DNA from 3 places in the Geodermatophilus sp. SYSU D00965 genome. Region 3 is predicted to be linked to each of the others. Evidence: predicted binding sites of a transcription regulator. Region 3 holds the regulator's gene; each other region holds the start of a gene.

Region 1 (5,617 bases), on a different contig from region 3:
GCCGCTGCTGATCGCCTGCCACGCGCCCTCCTGGGCTGGCGTGGGCGCGGCGAAGGCCCCGGTGAACCACGCGCGGGTGGCCTCGGAGAACCGGTCGAGGGCGGACACGGGCACCAGTGTCGCCCGCGGGTACGACAGTTCGCCGGGCCGCGGGAGCGTCGCGGCAGCGCCCTTTCCGCCGGGTAGTGAGGTGCTCCTGGAGCGGGGGTGGGGTCGGGCACACTGGCCGCCATGCGCCGCTCCCTGTACGAGGCCGAGCACGAGGACTTCCGCGAGATGGTCCGCGCCTGGGCCGAGAAGACGATCGTCCCGTTCCACGACCAGTGGGAGAAGGACGGCATCGTCCCCCGGGACGTCTGGACCTCGGCCGGCGCCCAGGGGTTGCTGGGCACCGACATGGACGAGCGGTACGGGGGTGGCGGCGTCCGCGACTTCCGCTACCAGGCGGTCGTCGACGAGGAGCTCATGCGCATCGGCGCCACGGGCGTCGGGTTCACGCTGCACAACGACGTCGCCGGCCCGTACCTGCGCGACCTGGGCACCGAGGAGCAGAAGCAGCGCTGGCTGCCCGGCTTCTGCTCCGGTGAGCTCATCACCGCGATCGCGATGACCGAGCCCGCGGCCGGCAGTGACCTGCAGGGCATCCGCACCACGGCGCGCCGGGACGGCGACGCCTGGGCCCTCAACGGCTCCAAGACCTTCATCACCAACGGCATCAACGCCGACCTGGTCATCGTCGTCGCCCGCACCGACCCCGACGCACCCGGCTCGAAGGGGATCAGCCTGCTGGTGGTCGAGCGGGACATGCCCGGCTTCAGCCGCGGCCGCAATCTGGAGAAGGTCGGCCTCAAGGCGCAGGACACCGCCGAGCTGTTCTTCGACGACGTCCGCGTGCCCGCGGAGAACCTGCTGGGCACCGAGAACCGCGGCTTCTACCACCTCATGGAGAACCTGCCGCAGGAGCGGCTGTCGATCGCCGTCGGCGCGGTCGCCTCCGCCGAGACGGTGCTCGCCCACACCGTCGAGTACGTCACCGGCCGCACGGCGTTCGGGAAGCCGGTGAGCAGCTTCCAGAACACCCGCTTCGTCCTGGCCGAGCTGCAGACCGAGCTCACCATCGCCCGCAGCTTCATCGACGAGTGCATCCGGCAGCTCAACAGCGGCGACCTCACCCCGGTCGACGCGGCCATGGCCAAGTACTGGACCACCGAGCTGCAGAACAAGGTCGCCGACCGCTGCCTGCAGCTGCACGGCGGCTACGGCTACATGGACGAGTACTTCGTCTCCAAGGCCTGGCGCGACGCCCGCATCCAGTCCATCTACGGCGGGACCAACGAGATCATGCGGGAGATCGTCGGCCGCTCCATGGGGCTGTAGGGCGGGGACGACGTGACCGCCGAGACCCGGGCCCACCCGGACCCCACCGCCGTCCAGCGCCGGACCCTCGGCGTGCTCGGGTCGGGCGTGGCCCTGGCCGGCCTGGGGGTGACGGTCGGCATCACCGTGGGCGGGCTGCTGGCCCGGGACGTCGCCGGCACCGACACCGCTGCCGGCCTGGGGCAGACCGCCGGGGTGCTGGGGGCCGCGGTCATCGCCGTCCCGCTGGCGCGGATCAGCGACCGGTCCGGCCGCCGGGCCGGGCTGGCCGTCGGCTACGCGATCGCCGTCCTCGGCTCGGTCGTCACCGTCTGCGCCGCGCTGCTGTCGTCCCTGCCGCTGCTGCTGATCGGCCTGTTCGGCTTCGGGGCCGCCACCGCGTGCGGGCTGCAGGCGCGCTACGCCGCGGCCGACCTCGCCGAGCCGCAGCACCGGGGACGGGCGCTGTCGCTGGTGGTGTGGGCGACGACCGTCGGGTCGGTGCTCGGCCCGAACCTGGCCGGCCCGGGGGAGTCGCTCGGGCACGTGCTCGGCCTGCCGCCGCTCACCGGCGCGTTCGCCATCTCGATGGCGGTCTTCGCCGTCGTGGCGGTCGGTCTCGCCCTCCTCCTGCGGCCCGACCCCCTCCTGATGGCCCGGCGGCTGAAGGGTGTCGTCGCCGGCGGTGGTCCCCGGCCGCGGCGGGTGACCCTGGCGGCGCTGCGCGCCGTCTGGGCGGACCCGCGCGGACGCCTCGGCCTGACCGCGGTCGTCGTGGCCCACTCCGTGATGGTCGGCGTCATGGTGATGACCCCGGTGCACATGGGCCACGCCGGCGGGCCGGAGGGGACCACGCTGCGCGTGATCGGCCTGGTCATCAGCGTGCACGTCGCCGGCATGTACCTGTTCTCGCCGCTGGTGGGGCAGTTGGCCGATCGCGCGGGGCACCGCGCCACGGTCGCCGTGGCCGCGGCCCTGCTGGTCGCCGCCGCCGCGCTCGCCGGGACCGCCGCTCCGGGGGACGCCGGGCGACTGGGTGTCGGCCTGCTGCTGCTCGGCCTGGGGTGGTCGTGCGGACTGATCGCCGGGTCGACCCTGGTCACCGAGTCGGTCGCGGAGGAGCAGCGGCCGACGGCGCAGGGCGGCACGGACCTGCTCATGGGACTGGGCGCGGCACTGGCCGGCGTGGTCGGCGGCCCGCTGCTGGCCCTCGGCGGCTACGGGCTCGTGACGGCGGTGTCGGCCGCGTTGGTCGCGCCGCTGGTGGTGGTCTGGGCCCGGACCGGTCCGGTGCCCCGGCCGGCTCAGCGCCCCCGGTAGTTCCGGTAGAGCAGCACCAGCGAGGCCACCAGGCACAGCACGATGCCGATCTCGAGTACGAGGTCCCACGTCGACGACCCGGTGCTGGGGATCACGGTGCCAGCGTAGGAGCCCGCCGGTCCCGGCGGTCCTCGTCGAGCCCGCGCTAGCGTCGGGGACGTGCGCCTGCAGGAGTTCTGGTCCCGCCTCTCTCAGCAGTTCGGCTCCATGCGGGCCCAGAGCGTGGCCCGCGACCACGTCTTCTCGTCCCTCGGCGGTCGCACCGCGATCGAGGCGATCGAGGCGGGGCTCCCGGTGCGCAAGGTGTGGCTGGCCATCTGTGAGGAGTACGACGTCCCGCCGAAGGAGAGGTGATCTGTCGGCGCGGCGTGTCACGTTGGCAGTCGAACACACGTTCGGGCTAGATTGGGACGCGCAGTCCACAGGCCGGGTGCCCGTCCACAGGTCTACCGGTTCCCCCGGAAGTGTCAGACCCCCGCTCTAGCGTCGACACCGACCCGCTCCACGCGACTTCCCGAAGGTGAGCACCATGGCAACGCTCGACCGCGACAAGGCCCTCGACATGGCCCTCGCCCAGATCGACAAGCAGTTCGGCAAGGGCTCGGTCATGCGGCTGGGCGACAACGCCGCGCAGGCGATCAAGGTCATCCCGACCGGCTCCATCGCCCTCGACATCGCCCTCGGCATCGGCGGCCTGCCGCGCGGCCGCGTCATCGAGGTGTACGGCCCCGAGGCCTCCGGTAAGACCACGGTCGCCCTGCACGCGGTGGCCAACGCCCAGGCCGCCGGCGGCATCGCGGCGTTCATCGACGCCGAGCACGCGCTCGACCCGGAGTACGCCCGCGCGATCGGCGTCGACACCGACGCCCTGCTGGTGAGCCAGCCCGACACCGGTGAGCAGGCGCTGGAGATCGCCGACATGCTCATCCGCTCCGGGGCGCTCGACATCATCGTCATCGACTCGGTCGCGGCCCTCGTGCCCCGGGCCGAGATCGAGGGCGAGATGGGTGACAGCCACGTCGGTCTGCAGGCCCGCCTCATGAGCCAGGCGCTGCGCAAGATCACCGGAGCGCTGAACAACTCCGGGACCACCGCGATCTTCATCAACCAGCTGCGCGAGAAGGTCGGTGTCGTCTACGGCTCGCCGGAGGTCACCACCGGTGGCCGGGCGCTGAAGTTCTACTCGTCGGTCCGGCTCGACGTGCGGCGCATCGAGACCCTCAAGCAGGGCACCGAGGCCGTCGGCAGCCGGGTCCGCGTCAAGGTCGTCAAGAACAAGGTGGCCGCGCCGTTCAAGCAGGCCGAGCTCGACCTGCTGTGGGGTCAGGGCTTCAGCCGCGAGGGTGGCCTCATCGACGCCGGTGTCGAGCAGGGCTTCATCCGCAAGTCCGGTGCCTGGTACACGTACGAGGGCGACCAGCTCGGCCAGGGCAAGGAGAACGTCCGCGGGTTCCTGCGCGACAACCCCGACCTCGCCGACGAGATCGAGAAGAAGGTCAAGGAGAAGCTCGGCATCGGCCCGAAGCTCGACGAGCCGGCCGCGGCCGACGCCGTCGACTTCTGAGCCGCCGATGAGCTGGCCCGAGGCCGGGGAGCGCGCTGCTCCCAGCCGCCGGCGCGGGCGGCGCTCCGGACTGTCCTCTGCCCAGGACAGCGGAGACGCCGCCCCGCCCGGGGCCGGTGACGCGGTCGAGGACGATCCCGGCGACCCCGAGCAGGTCGCCCGGTCGATCTGCCTGCGCGCCCTCACCGGGGCACCGAAGACCCGCCGGCAGCTGGCCGATCTGCTGGCCAAGCGCGGCGTCCCCGACGACGCCGCCGAGCGGGTGCTCGACCGGTTCGGCGAGGTCGGGCTCATCGACGACGCCGCGTTCGCCCGCGCCTGGGTGACTTCCCGGCAGTCCGGGCGGGGTCTCGCCCGGCGAGCGCTCAAGGCAGAGCTGCGCGCCAAGGGCGTCGACGGAGAGGTCGCCGAGGAGGCGGTCGCGCTCGTCGACGACCAGGACGAGTGGGCGACCGCACGGCACCTCGTGCAGCGGCGCCTCCCCGGCCTCCGGCGGGTCGACCGCGTCACCGCCGAGCGCCGGCTGGTGGGCATGTTGGCCCGCAAGGGCTACGGCTCCGGCCTGGCGGGCTGGGTGGTCCGCGAAGCCCTCGACCAGGACCGCACCGACGAGGAGTCCGACGAGCCCGGCCCGCACGGCGAGGTCGGCCTCGACGCCTGGCTGCCCTGAGCGCAGGCAGCGCCGTTCGAGGCCTGCAGTCCGGGGCGGGAGAGGCACCCTTCCCCAGCACGCCCACCCACAGCACCGCGCGGGGGGGGGGGGGGGGGGGGGGGGGGGGGGGGGGGGGGGGGGGGGGGGGCGGGGGGGGGGGGGGGGGGGGGCGCCCCCCCCCCCCCCCCCCCCCCCCCCCCCCCCCCCCCCCCCCCCCCCCCCCCCCCCCCCCCCCCCCCCCCCCCCCCCCCCCCCCCCGTCCCGCAGTCCCGCCGTCCCGCAGTCCCGCCGTCCGACGGGTGGCCCGTCCCGGCCGGTTCGTCGGACCGCCGGGACCGGGCGCCTGATCAGGTCGGGTCGGGATCCCGGGGGCCCTGCCGCGGGCCGGCCGTCCCGCCGATCTCTGAGGCGTAGGGCTCGTGTCGGCGCCCCACGTGTGCCTCCTCCTGCAACCGGTCGATCAGGTGCGGGTAGTGCGCCTCGAACGCCGGCCGCTCGGAGCGGATCTTCGGGATGGCAAGGAAGTTGTGCCGCGGCGGTGGGCACGACGTCGCCCACTCCAGCGAGTTGCCGTGGCCCCAGGGGTCGTCGCGCAGCGCCAGCGGCCCGGACCGCCAGGACTTGTAGACGTTGTAGAGGAACGGCAGCAAGGAGGCGCCCAGCACGAACGAGAAGATCGTCGAGACCGTGTTGAGCGTGGTGAACCCGTCGCTGGGCAGGTAGTT
Region 2 (5,617 bases), on a different contig from region 3:
GGAGTCGGTCGTCATGGGTGGGGCACCCCCTCCGCGGGGCCGGCGGGGACGGTGCCCGTCGCGCCGGGATGGGGCCGTTTCTACTCCCGGCGCAGGGGGTGCGGAAGGACGGCGGGCTGCTGGGGCAGGGTGTTCGGCATAGCATCCCTGCCCGTGAGGCCCTTCCTGCTGCTGGCCTCACGGGCCGAGGACGTCGCCGCGGACGAGGAGTACGCGGCGGTGCTGCGCCTGACGGGGCTCTCCGAGGGGCAGCTGCGGCGCATCCGCGTGGAGGCCGGTCCGCTGCCGGAGCTCGACCTCGACGACTACGCCGGGATCGTCCTCGGCGGCGGGCCGTTCAACTCCAGCGACCCGGTCGAGGGCAAGTCCGACGTCCAGCGCCGGGTCGAGGCCGAGCTCGCCGCGCTGCTCGACCAGGTCGTCGCCCGGGACCTGCCCTTCCTCGGCGCCTGCTACGGCGTCGGGACGCTCGGCGTGCACCAGGGCGGCGTGGTCGACCGGACCTACGGCGAGCCGATCTCCTGCGTGCCGATCGAGCTGACCCCCGCCGGACGTGCCGACCCGCTGCTGGCCGGGGTGCCGGACGTCTTCGACGCGCTCGTCGGGCACAAGGAGGCCTGCCGTGTGCTGCCGCCGTCCGCGGTGCTGCTGGCCACCTCGGCGACGTGCCCGGTGCAGATGTTCCGGGTGAAGAGCAACGTCTACGCGACCCAGTTCCACCCCGAGCTCGACGTCGCCGGCATCGTCACCCGGGTGCGGGTCTACCAGCACGCGGGCTACTTCCCGCCGTCGGAGATGGACGAGCTCATAGCCCGCCTCTCGCTGGCGGTGGTGAACGAGCCGGGCCGGATCCTGGCCAACTTCGTCGCGCGGTACGCCTGACGACAGCCGGGGGAGCCGCGCAGCGAGGAACGAGCGGGGAGCGGCCTGAGGCGCGGAGTCAGGCAGGTGCGCCTACGAGCCGTCAGCACTGCCTGCCCACGACCGACCGCGGCAGCGCGACGGGCGCCTGACCGACGGCAGCAGCGCGACGGGCACCCGACCCACCGGCCGCACGCCGAGCGGCGCCGCCTCCCTACGGAGGCGGTGCCGGTCGCGTGCGGGCCCCGTGCATCGACCAGGGGCGTGCTGCAGCCAGGCCGCGGCGGGCCCGGGGTGGGTCAGGCGGCGGCGGGGAGCAGCGGGCCGGTGTGGATCGGAGTGCCGTCGGGGCGCCAGGTGCGCCATCGGCCGTCGGGTTGTCGCTCGACGCGGAAGCCGTGGTGGACCTTGGTGTGGTGCCGCTCGCACAGCAGCGCGGAGTTCTCCAGCGACGTGTGGCCGCCGTTGATCCACTCCAGCACGTGGTGCACGTCGCACCACCAGGTGGGAGCGCCGCAGCCGGCGAACACGCAGCCGCCGTCGCGGACCTCCGCGGCGCGGCGGATGTGCGGTGGGACCAGGCGGAGGGTGCGGCCGTAGTCCAGTGGCCGCCCGTCGGGGCCGAGCACGATGCGGGTGAGCTGTCCGTCGCAGGCCAGCCAGCGGGCGCGGGCGGCGGAGAGGGTGGCGCCGAAGCCGGTGTCGGCCGCGCCGCGGCCGGTGCCGGGGTCGACCAGGTCGGCCAGGGCGACCTTGACCAGCACGTGCGGCTTGTGTCCGCGCAGCTGCGGCAGCGACCCGGCGGCCAACTGGTTGTCGCACAGCTGCACCAGCGCGTCGGCCAACTGCTGCGGCCGGGAGCGGTCATCGCCGGCGCACCGGCCGGCCTGCACCACCGACTCCAGCGCCGCGGCCAGCTTCTCCCCGCCCACCGCATCGAGGTCGAACCGGCCGGTGATGCTGCCGTCGGCGTGGCGGGCGATGGCCAGCCGCCGCTCCTCGGTGGGATTGGGCTCGGGTCCGTCGGGGTCGAGGCGGGCCAGGTAGTGGTGCACCACCTGGCGCAGCTCGTCGTGCGGCCGCTGCGCGGCCACGTCGGCCAGCACCGCGTCGACCTCGCCGAGGTCGACTCCGGCGGCGGCCGCGGCGGCCTGCGGCTGCGGGCGGGTGACCGGCTCGATGAGTGCGACCTGGCCCTCGGTCACCGCGCCGGCGGCGAACGCCGCCGCCACCGCCGGCAGGTGTTCCAGCGCCCGGCCGGCGCGGACCACCCGGCCGGCCTCGGCCACCGACAGGTGCCCGTGCCCGCGCAGCCACGACGCCATGCTCTTGAGCCCGTCGAACTCCGCCGCGCCGGTGCCCTCGCACTCGGCCACCGTGCGCGCCACCTCGGCGGCCAGCCGGTTCTGCGCGGCCAGCAGCCCGCGCAGCCGGACCAGCAGCGCCGGCCCGAACAGCGGCGCCAGCTCCTCCCCGCCCAGGGCGTCGAGGTCGTCGGCCAGCGCCCGCAGCGCCTCCGGCAGCTCGTCCACGACACCTCCCCAGCGGTTCGATCAGGCGTTCGAAGCCTACCGCCGCAAGGACCCCGCCGCAGACTGAATCTCCAGGTTAGACGGCTGTCCACAGGGTCTGCCCGGGGCTTGACATGGGCCTGCCGGAGTGCGGATCGGGACCTCAGCCGCGCCCGAAGCCGCCGCGCCCGCCGCCGTCGAACAGCACCTCACCCAACACCCAGCCGAACAGGAAGAGCAGACAGACGGCGGCCGCGACCGCCACCACCACCCGACCCGAGGACAACCGGGCACCCGGGCCGGTCAGGGACGCCCGCAGCTGCTCGACGGCCATGGTCGCCAGGGGTCGCCACCCGGGTGCGGCAGGTGCGGAGGACGCGGGCGGGAGGTCGGCGGTCAGCGGCTCGAGGTCCCGCCGGTGGACGGCGCCGAACGCGGCGGCCATCCGCTCACTGCCCTCGTCCGGGGGGAGCAGCCCGCGGGCGACGGCGTCCTGCAGGACGCCGACCGTGGCGAACCGGTCGGCGTCCGAGGCGCGCATCGCCGGCGCGGACCCGGGCGGGGGCGACGTCGGCGGTGCGGGCGGGACCGAGCCGTCCGTGCCGGTCAGGGGTGGCATGGGCCTGCTCCTCTCGGGGCTGCGACGCAGGAGACGGGCAGCCTGACCCCGCCACCTGTGACGGGCCTGTGAGCCCCGTCGTCCCGGGGTCCAGCGATCTCCATCCCGGCGTCCAGCCGACGTCCAGACCCGCAGCTCACCGTGGGCCCATGACAACCGCGACCGCCCGTCGGCTGTCGCTGCGGGCCCGGCTGCTGGCGGTGTTCCTCGTGCCGCTCGCGGTGGTGGTGGCCGTCGTCGGCGCCGTCGCCACGACCGTGCTGCACGACCAGATGCTCGACCAGGTCGACACCCGGCTGGCCGCCGCCGTCGACCGCTCGGCGCACGCCGACGCGGGCGGGCCACCCGGGGGCTGGGACGACGTCGGCCCGGACTTCCTGGCCACGCCGGGGCAGGGCGACGGCACGCTCGGGGCCCGGGTCGAGGACGGCGCGGTGACCGAGGCCGCGGTGATCACCGCCAGCGGCGAGGCGCGGCTGCTGACCGGACCGCAGCAGGAGGTCCTCGCGGACGTGCCCGCCGACGGCGGGCCGCGCACCGTCGACCTGGGTGCCGACCTGGGGGAGTACCGCGTGGTCGCGACCGCGGGCGCCGACGGGGACGTGCTGGTCACCGGCCTGCCCCTCGGGCCGACGCACAGCGCGCTGCTCCGGCTGGTCGCCGTCGAGGTCGGCGTCGGGCTGCTCGGCCTGCTGGCCGCGGCGGGAGCGGGGTTCGTGGTCATCGGCCGCACGCTGCGGCCGCTGCACCGCGTCGCCGCCACCGCCGGCCGGGTGGCCGAGCTGCCCCTCTCCAGCGGCGAGGTGCGCCTGGCCGAGCGCGTGCCCGCCGCCGACACCGACCCGCACACCGAGGTCGGCCGGGTGGGCACCGCCCTCAACCGCCTGCTGGACCACGTCGAGGAGTCGCTGGCCGCCCGGCAGGCCTCCGAGACCCAGGTCCGGCAGTTCGTCGCCGACGCCAGCCACGAGCTGCGGACGCCGGTCACCTCCATCCGGGGCTACGCGGAGCTGGTGCGCCGCAGCAGCAGCGAGGTGCCCGACGACGTGGCCCAGGCGCTGCGCCGCGTGGAGGCCGAGGCCGTGCGGATGTCGGGGCTGGTCAACGACCTGCTCCTGCTGGCCCGGCTGGACGCCGGCCGGGAGCTGGCCAGCGAGCCGGTCGACCTCACCGCGCTGGTCATGGACACCGTCAGCGACGCGCACGCCGCGGGTCCGGCGCACGCCTGGCGCGTCGACCTGCCCGCCACCGCCGTCCTCGTGCCGGGCGACGACAGCCGGCTGCACCAGGTGCTGGCGAACCTGCTGGCCAACGTCCGCACCCACACCCCGCCGGGCACCACCGCCGTCACCCGCCTGCGGGCCGAGGACGGGACCGCGGTGCTGCAGGTCGTCGACGACGGCCCGGGGATCCCGCCGGACCTGCTCGGCTCGGTCTTCGAGCGGTTCGCCCGCGGGGACTCCTCGCGGTCGCGGACCGCGGGCAGCACCGGCCTCGGCCTGGCCATCGTCCGCGCCGTCGTCACCGGGCACGGCGGAACGGTCACCGTCGACAGCGTGCCGGGCCGGACGGCGTTCACCGTCCGGCTGCCGCACGCCACCGTCGCCCAGCCCGACCTCGACCCCGACCTCGACACCGCCGCCGTCGGCTGACCGCCGCCCCGTCCGACCATCGACCCTGGCCGCGAGCCGGGGCAGACTGCGGGGACACGCGCCGGCCGGCCTCCCGGGAGCCCGGCGCACGCGACGGTGGGAGGCGGCACGATGGCCCGAGCGCCGCTCGCTCCCGAGGGCGGCCTGCGCATGGGCACCGCGCGCGGCCGGTGGGTCCTGCTCGCGACGGTGCTCGGCTCGGGCCTGGCGCTGCTCGACGCGACCGTCGTCAACGTCGCGCTGGAGCGCATCGGCGCCGACCTCGGCGCCGGCTTCTCCGGCCTGCAGTGGACGGTCAACGCCTACACCTTGACCCTGGCCTCGCTCATCCTGCTGGGCGGCTCCCTCGGCGACCGGTTCGGCCGGCGGCGGGTGTTCCTGGTCGGCGTCGTCTGGTTCGCCGCGGCCTCGCTGCTGTGCGGGCTGGCGCCGAACGTGGCGACGCTGATCGCGGCCCGCGCCCTGCAGGGGGTCGGCGGCGCGCTGCTCACCCCGGGCAGCCTGGCGATCATCTCGGCGTCCTTCCACGGCACCGACCGGGCCGCGGCGGTCGGCGCGTGGTCCGGGCTGGGCGGGGTCGCCGGGGCGATCGGACCGTTCGTCGGCGGCTGGCTGGTCGAGTGGAGCTGGCGCGCGGTCTTCCTCGTCAACCTCCCGCTGGCCGTGGGGATCGTCGTCGTGGCCCTCCGGCACGTGCCCGAGACGCGCGACCCCGAGGCCTCGCCACGGCTGGACTGGACCGGGACGGCGCTGGTCGCCCTCGGCCTGGGCTGCCTCACCTACGGGCTGACCGCGGCGGGGGAGCCGGGCAACGGGGCGACGGCGGTGGCCTGGTGCGTCGCCGGGGTCCTGGCCCTCGCCGCCTTCGCCGTCGTCCAGACGCGCACCCCGGACCCGCTGGTGCCGCCGGTCCTCTTCCGCAACGCGCAGTTCACCGCGGCCAACGGGGTCACCCTGCTGGTCTACGCCGCGCT
Region 3 (5,617 bases):
CGCTGACGCCGCTGCGCTTCACCACGGCGAGGACGGCCTCCTCCACCGTGGTGAACCGCCGTCCGCACGCGGGGCACGACCGGCGGCGACGGGTGGTCGCCCCCTCGTCGGCCTCGCGCGAGTCGATGACCCGGCTGTCGGGGTTGTGGCAGAAGGGGCAGCGCACGGCGACTCCCCTCCCCTCGTGGTGGTCCGTCGATCGCTCCGCCCGGCCGGCGCGGTGGCCGCGGAGCGGCCGGAGCGCCGGGCCCGGGAGGTCGGCTGTGGACCCTCCTGGGGACATCCGGTGGACGCCACGGGGAGAACCTGAGGACCGGCCTGTGGACGGGCTTACAACGGTGCAACTACTAGATGTAGGGGAACCCTAGGCCGCGGCCCACAAGATCTGCAAGCCGGGACACGCCCTCGAGACACGGCCGTGACCAGGGGCGCTCTGCCGTCACACCGGCCACGGCGATCCGTCGCGACACGCCCCGCGGGGGTCGCTCGAGGGCGCCGGAGGGGTGTATGGCGTGTCGGCGAGACGACCGCGACGACGGGACGGAAGCGGGTCAGGCGCGGACGACGCCGTCGGCACGGGGGCTGCGCGGCCGCGGCACGCGGTCCCCCAGGCGCAGGGGCCGGGTGAGGCAGTCGAGCTCGGGGCGCGGCGGGACGGTGACCGCCTGGAGGTCGACGCGGGTGTCGTCGTCGGCCGCCCGGTGCCTCCCTGCCGCCGCGGCGGGCGCCCGGTGACGGCCGGCGAACGCGCCGCCGACCGCCGGCATCTCCGCGGTGACGTCACCACCGTGGCGACGCCGGGACGGACCGGCACCCCCGGCCGGCGCCAGAGCCGGCGCGCCCAGCACGCCGGCGACCAGCCGCTCGCGGGCCGCGGCGCGCCCGAGGTCGAGCACCGGCGCGCCGGCACCCGCACCGGGGACCGCCGCGGCGGCGCCGGCGATCGCCGGACGCGGCTCGGGCAGTCGCAGATCGCTCAGCGCGGTCCAGATCTCGCGGTCGCGGCCGGCGACCGCCACCCGGACCCAGACCTCGCAGGAGCCCTGCGCGTCGTGGCGCCAGCCGAGGATCGCCCCCGGCCACCAGGCTCCGTCCACGGACACCTCGACCGACTGCAACTGCTGGGTGAAGACCGCTGCTCGGCCTCCGGACGTCCGCGACACGGCACTGACGTTAGGTGGCCCGATGACCACAGAGCGTCAACGCCTCCGCACGGAGGGTTGACGAACCTGGCCGGTCCGCCTTGTCGCTGTCTGGCCTCGGCCGGGACCGTGCCGGGCGGCGGCACGGTTCGTCGGCGACGTCAGGGCAGCTGGAGCACCTGGCCCGGGACGACCCGGGCGCCGTCGAGGTCGTTGATCTCCTCGATCGCGTCGACCACCGCGCGTACGTCCTCGTCCGGCCCGGCGAAGTCGGCGGCGATCGACCACACGCTGTCCCCGGCCTGCACGACGACGCTGCGCTCCCCGGCCAACCGCAGGTCGCCGTCACCGCCGGCCACCAGGGGACCGAGCCACGACCCCAGCGCCACGCCGGCACCCAGAGCGAGGACCACCGACAGCCGGCGGGCCCGCCGGGTGAGCCGCAGCCGCGAGCCGGCGGCACCGCCGACCCTGCCACACCCCCCGCGCACCGGGCGAGCCGACGGCGCACCGGGCACCGCCGCTCCGGCCGGACGCGCCGGCACCGGGCGCGCCACCCGGGGCCGCACGGGCACCGGCCGGGCCGCCGCGACGCCCGGCCGAACACCTTCCGCGACCGCCGACCGGGACGGCGCCTGCACCGCCGGCAGGTCGGCACCCACCCGGGACGGGACCGTCCGCGACACGGCGGGCCGCGGCGAGTGCCCCGGCTCGCTCCCGACACCTCCCGGCACCGCCCGGAGCCGGGGCCGCCAGGGCACCTGCACCGCGTCGTCGAAGTCCAGCACCGCCTGCTGCACGCCTGCCACGACCACTCCTCCCGACCGACCCGCACCGTCGAACGCCTGTTCGATTCGAACGTCTGTGCGATGTCTACCGGACGGGTCCGACAAACGCCATCCCGCCCCGCCGAGCGCTTCGAACATGTGTTTGATCGAGGGCGCCGAGCACGCTACGGTCGGTCCTGACGGACGAGACGTGCTGCGGTGAGCAGCCGACGAGGAGGCGACGGTGGCGGAGAAGAGCGGGACGTCGGGGAGCCGCCGGAGGACGGCCGGCACGCCGGCGACCACCGAGACGGCAGCCGTGCGCACCTTCCCCGACCGGGGCGAGGCCGGCGACGGCCTGACCCAGCGGCAGCGCCGCGTCCTCGAGGTCATCCGCGACTCGATCGACCGCCGCGGGTACCCGCCCTCGGTGCGCGAGATCGGTGAGGCCGTCGGCCTGTCCTCGGCCTCCTCGGTGGCCCACCAGCTGACGGTCCTGCAGAAGAAGGGCTGGCTGCGCCGCGACCCGAACCGGCCCCGGGCCCTCGACGTGCGCCTGCCCGGCGACGCCCCCGCGGAGCTCGTCGCCCCGGCCGCCCCCGCCGGCGCCGAGGAGGGTCCCGCCCCGACCTACGTGCCCCTGGTGGGCCGGATCGCCGCCGGTGGCCCGGTGCTCGCCGAGCAGGCCGTCGAGGACGTCTTCCCCCTGCCTCGCGAACTGGTCGGCGAGGGCACGCTGTTCATGCTGAAGGTGGCCGGTGACTCGATGGTCGAGGCCGCCATCTGCGACGGAGACTGGGTCGTGGTGCGCCAGCAGCCGACCGCCGAGAACGGCGAGATCGTCGCGGCCATGATCGACGGCGAGGCGACGGTCAAGACCTACAAGCGCCGCGACGGCCACGTGTGGCTGCTGCCGCACAACCCCGCGTACGAGCCGATCCCCGGTGACGAGGCGACCATCCTGGGCCGCGTCGTGACGGTGCTGCGCCGGGTCTGACGCGCGCGCCGCCGCGCGCTCAGTTCAGCGCCACCGCACGCTCAGCACAGCGCCGCCGCGCGCTCAGGAGCGGCGGCGCAGCCTCCCGACGATCCACACCAGCGCGGCGGCGACGACCGCAGCGAGCACGCCGGCCGCGATGGCCGTCGCGCCGCCGTCGTCGGTGCTGAGCAGGTCCGGCACGGAGCCGTCCGCCGGCCCGGAGGCCGCGGCCGGGCTGGGGACCGCGCTCAACGGGACGACCGTGACGTCGGCCGGCAGGCCCTCGCTGGACACGACCAGGCCGGTCGTGTCGGCGGTGAAGCTGACCGCCTCACCCTGCGGCGACTCGGGCAGGGGCAGCCGGACCGGGTCGGCGGCCAGCGCACCGGCCACGTCGGATCCCGACAACGGCCAGACGTAGGCTTCGGTGTAGGTGCGCAGCGCGACGAAGCGGCCGTCGGGCGACACCGCTCCCCCGGTGACCATGAGCTGGCCGGCGCGCCCGACGGGGCCACCCGGGGTGCCGGTGAGCGTGAACTCGACGCCGGCCACCTCGGTGAGGCCGACCGTGCCGGCGTCCACGAGGGCGCTCACGGGGCGGTACACCTTGCTCGCGCCGAGCACCTCCTTGGACACCAGGTACGGCGTGCCGTCGGGGGCGAGCAGCAGCGCCTCCACGTCCCGGGGCCCCGCGGGGAAGGCCAGCCGGTAGACCTCGGTGGTGTCGTCCGGGCGCAGGGCGATGAGCGCCACCGTCTCCCGCGTGCCGTTGTTGTCCCCGGTGTCGGCCAGCCACACCGTCCCGTCGGCCGCCACCGCGAGGTCCTCGGGGTCGTAGGGGTCCACCGCCGTGCTGCGCACGTCGATCACCTGGCAGGTGGCGTCCAGGACGTACACGTCGACCCGGTCCCCGCCGTCGTCGATGGCCAGCATGCGGTTGCCCACCACCGCCAGGCCGGAGAGCTCCGGCAGGCGCGGGTCGGTGACCTGGCACTGCGTGCGCGGGCCCGCGGCCTCCTCGGCGTACGCGGGCACAGCGGCACCGAGCACGAGCGTCAGCGCGAGGGCCGACCCCGCTGCCAGACGCCGTACCGCGGTGCCGCTACGCGGACGGGCGGCCAGCTCGGGCACCCACCCAGCGTGACATCGCGACTGCGTCCAGTGCGTGAACCACGCCCAGCAGCAGGGTGCCGACGGCCGCTCCGACCACGGCGTCGGTGACCCAGTGGAAGTCCAGGGACACCATGGCCACGCCGGTGGCCACCGGTCCGGCCACGCTCAGCAGCCGGAACGTCCGCTGCACGCCGGCCGAGAGGCGGAACTCCACCGCCTGCCAGCGGGCGACGCCCCACATCAGCACCGCGTTGGCCACGTGGCCCGACGGATAGGACTGGCCGTCGCGGTGGAAGAACGACCCCGGGTAGGCCGGCGCGGTGCGCCCCGTCCCGTACTTGAAGCCGTAGACGACCACGGTGAGCAGCGCCAGCGCGACCAGGACCCGTAGCAGCGGCACGACCGTCCGGCGCGACCAGAGCAGGTAGCTCACCAGGCCCGCCAGGACGATCAGGATGAAGCCGCGCCCGCCGAGCTGGGTGACCGCCCAGACCGGCCAGTACGCCGCGGAGTCCTTGAGGTCCCAGGAGCTGACCACCTCGGAGACCCGCAGGTCCATCCGCTCGAGGACGCCGCGGCTGAGCAGGTCGGCGGTGACCGCGACGGTGACGAGCAGGGCCACGCCGAGCAGCCACCACGGCGGCCGGCCGACGGAGACGACCCGCTCGTGCGGCGCGGTCGCGACGTCGCCGGCAGCTGGGCGCTCGCCCGGCCGTCGCCGCACCGCGCCGCTGGTCACGTCCTCACGGTACCGGGACGTGACCCGATCGTGACCTCGGCGGACCGGAGCGGGCGCGCCGCCCCGGTCAGCCGACCGGAGCGGCGAACTCCTCCAGGGCGGCGGCGAGGGCGCCGTCCACCCGGGCGGTCAGCCGGGTCCCGCCGGCCTCGTGCTCCTCCCGGAGCACCTCGCCGTCGCGGTGCACGCGCGCGACCAGGTCGCCGCGGTCGTAGGGCACCAGCACGTCGACGTCGACGTCCGGGCGGGGCAGCCGTGCGGCGACGATGTCGCGGAGCTGCTCGACGCCCTGGCCGGTGCGGGCCGACACCCACACCGCGCCGGGCAGCGCCCGGCGGAGCATGAGGATGTCCTCCTCGCTCATCGCGTCGACCTTGTTGACGACGACCAGCTCGGGGACCGCCGAGGCGTCGATCTCCTGGAGGACGACGTGGACGGCGTCGATCTGGCCCAGCGGGTCGGGGTCGGAGCCGTCGACGACGTGCAGCAGCAGGTCGGCGGCGGCCACCTCCTCGAGCGTGGACCGGAAGGCGTCGACCAACTGGTGCGGCAGGTGCCGCACGAAGCCGACGGTGTCGGTGAGGGTGTACTCCCGGCCGTCCGGGGACTGCGCCCGCCGGACCGTCGGGTCCAGGGTGGCGAACAGGGCGTTCTCCACCAGCACCCCGGCGCCGGTCAGCCGGTTGAGCAGGCTGGACTTGCCGGCGTTGGTGTAGCCGGCGATCGCCACGCTCGGGACGGCGTTGCGCCCCCGGCTGCTGCGCTGGGTGGCCCGGGCGGTCGCCATGCCGGCGATCTCCCGCCGCAGCTTGCTGACCCGGGCGCGGATGCGCCGCCGGTCGGTCTCGATCTTCGTCTCACCCGGACCGCGGGTACC

Evidence for each region. Region 3 encodes LexA, which represses DNA repair genes until DNA is damaged. Its sites were predicted from a motif close to TCGAACANNTGTTCGA; they were not measured.
Region 1: recA (recombinase RecA) is a predicted target of LexA. The motif match lies at 3,060-3,075, and genes of this name have one in related genera.
Region 2: ACI789_RS15270 (DUF222 domain-containing protein) is a predicted target of LexA. The motif match lies at 2,411-2,426, and genes of this name have one in related genera.

The regions. Positions count from the first base shown of each region.
Region 1 covers NZ_JBJGYQ010000029.1:42,438-48,054, forward strand. Annotated here, with positions in the region: gene ACI789_RS22120 (ATP-dependent helicase) at 1-108, opposite strand, end outside; gene ACI789_RS22125 (acyl-CoA dehydrogenase family protein) at 232-1,377, shown strand; gene ACI789_RS22130 (MFS transporter) at 1,390-2,676, shown strand; gene ACI789_RS22135 (LPXTG cell wall anchor domain-containing protein) at 2,661-2,771, opposite strand; gene ACI789_RS22140 (DUF3046 domain-containing protein) at 2,836-3,030, shown strand; gene recA (recombinase RecA) at 3,206-4,240, shown strand; gene ACI789_RS22150 (regulatory protein RecX) at 4,248-4,910, shown strand; gene ctaD (aa3-type cytochrome oxidase subunit I) at 5,240-5,617, opposite strand, start outside.
Region 2 covers NZ_JBJGYQ010000015.1:36,120-41,736, forward strand. Annotated here, with positions in the region: gene zwf (glucose-6-phosphate dehydrogenase) at 1-15, opposite strand, end outside; gene ACI789_RS15265 (glutamine amidotransferase) at 154-882, shown strand; gene ACI789_RS15270 (DUF222 domain-containing protein) at 1,161-2,393, opposite strand; gene ACI789_RS15275 (DUF1707 SHOCT-like domain-containing protein) at 2,536-2,991, opposite strand; gene ACI789_RS15280 (sensor histidine kinase) at 3,141-4,643, shown strand; gene ACI789_RS15285 (MFS transporter) at 4,755-5,617, shown strand, end outside.
Region 3 covers NZ_JBJGYQ010000002.1:1,643-7,259, reverse strand. Annotated here, with positions in the region: gene nrdR (transcriptional regulator NrdR) at 1-166, opposite strand, end outside; gene ACI789_RS01690 (hypothetical protein) at 552-1,163, opposite strand; gene ACI789_RS01685 (LysM peptidoglycan-binding domain-containing protein) at 1,304-1,951, opposite strand; gene lexA (transcriptional repressor LexA) at 2,154-2,906, shown strand; gene ACI789_RS01675 (hypothetical protein) at 2,970-4,019, opposite strand; gene ACI789_RS01670 (phosphatase PAP2 family protein) at 3,991-4,740, opposite strand; gene hflX (GTPase HflX) at 4,808-5,617, opposite strand, start outside.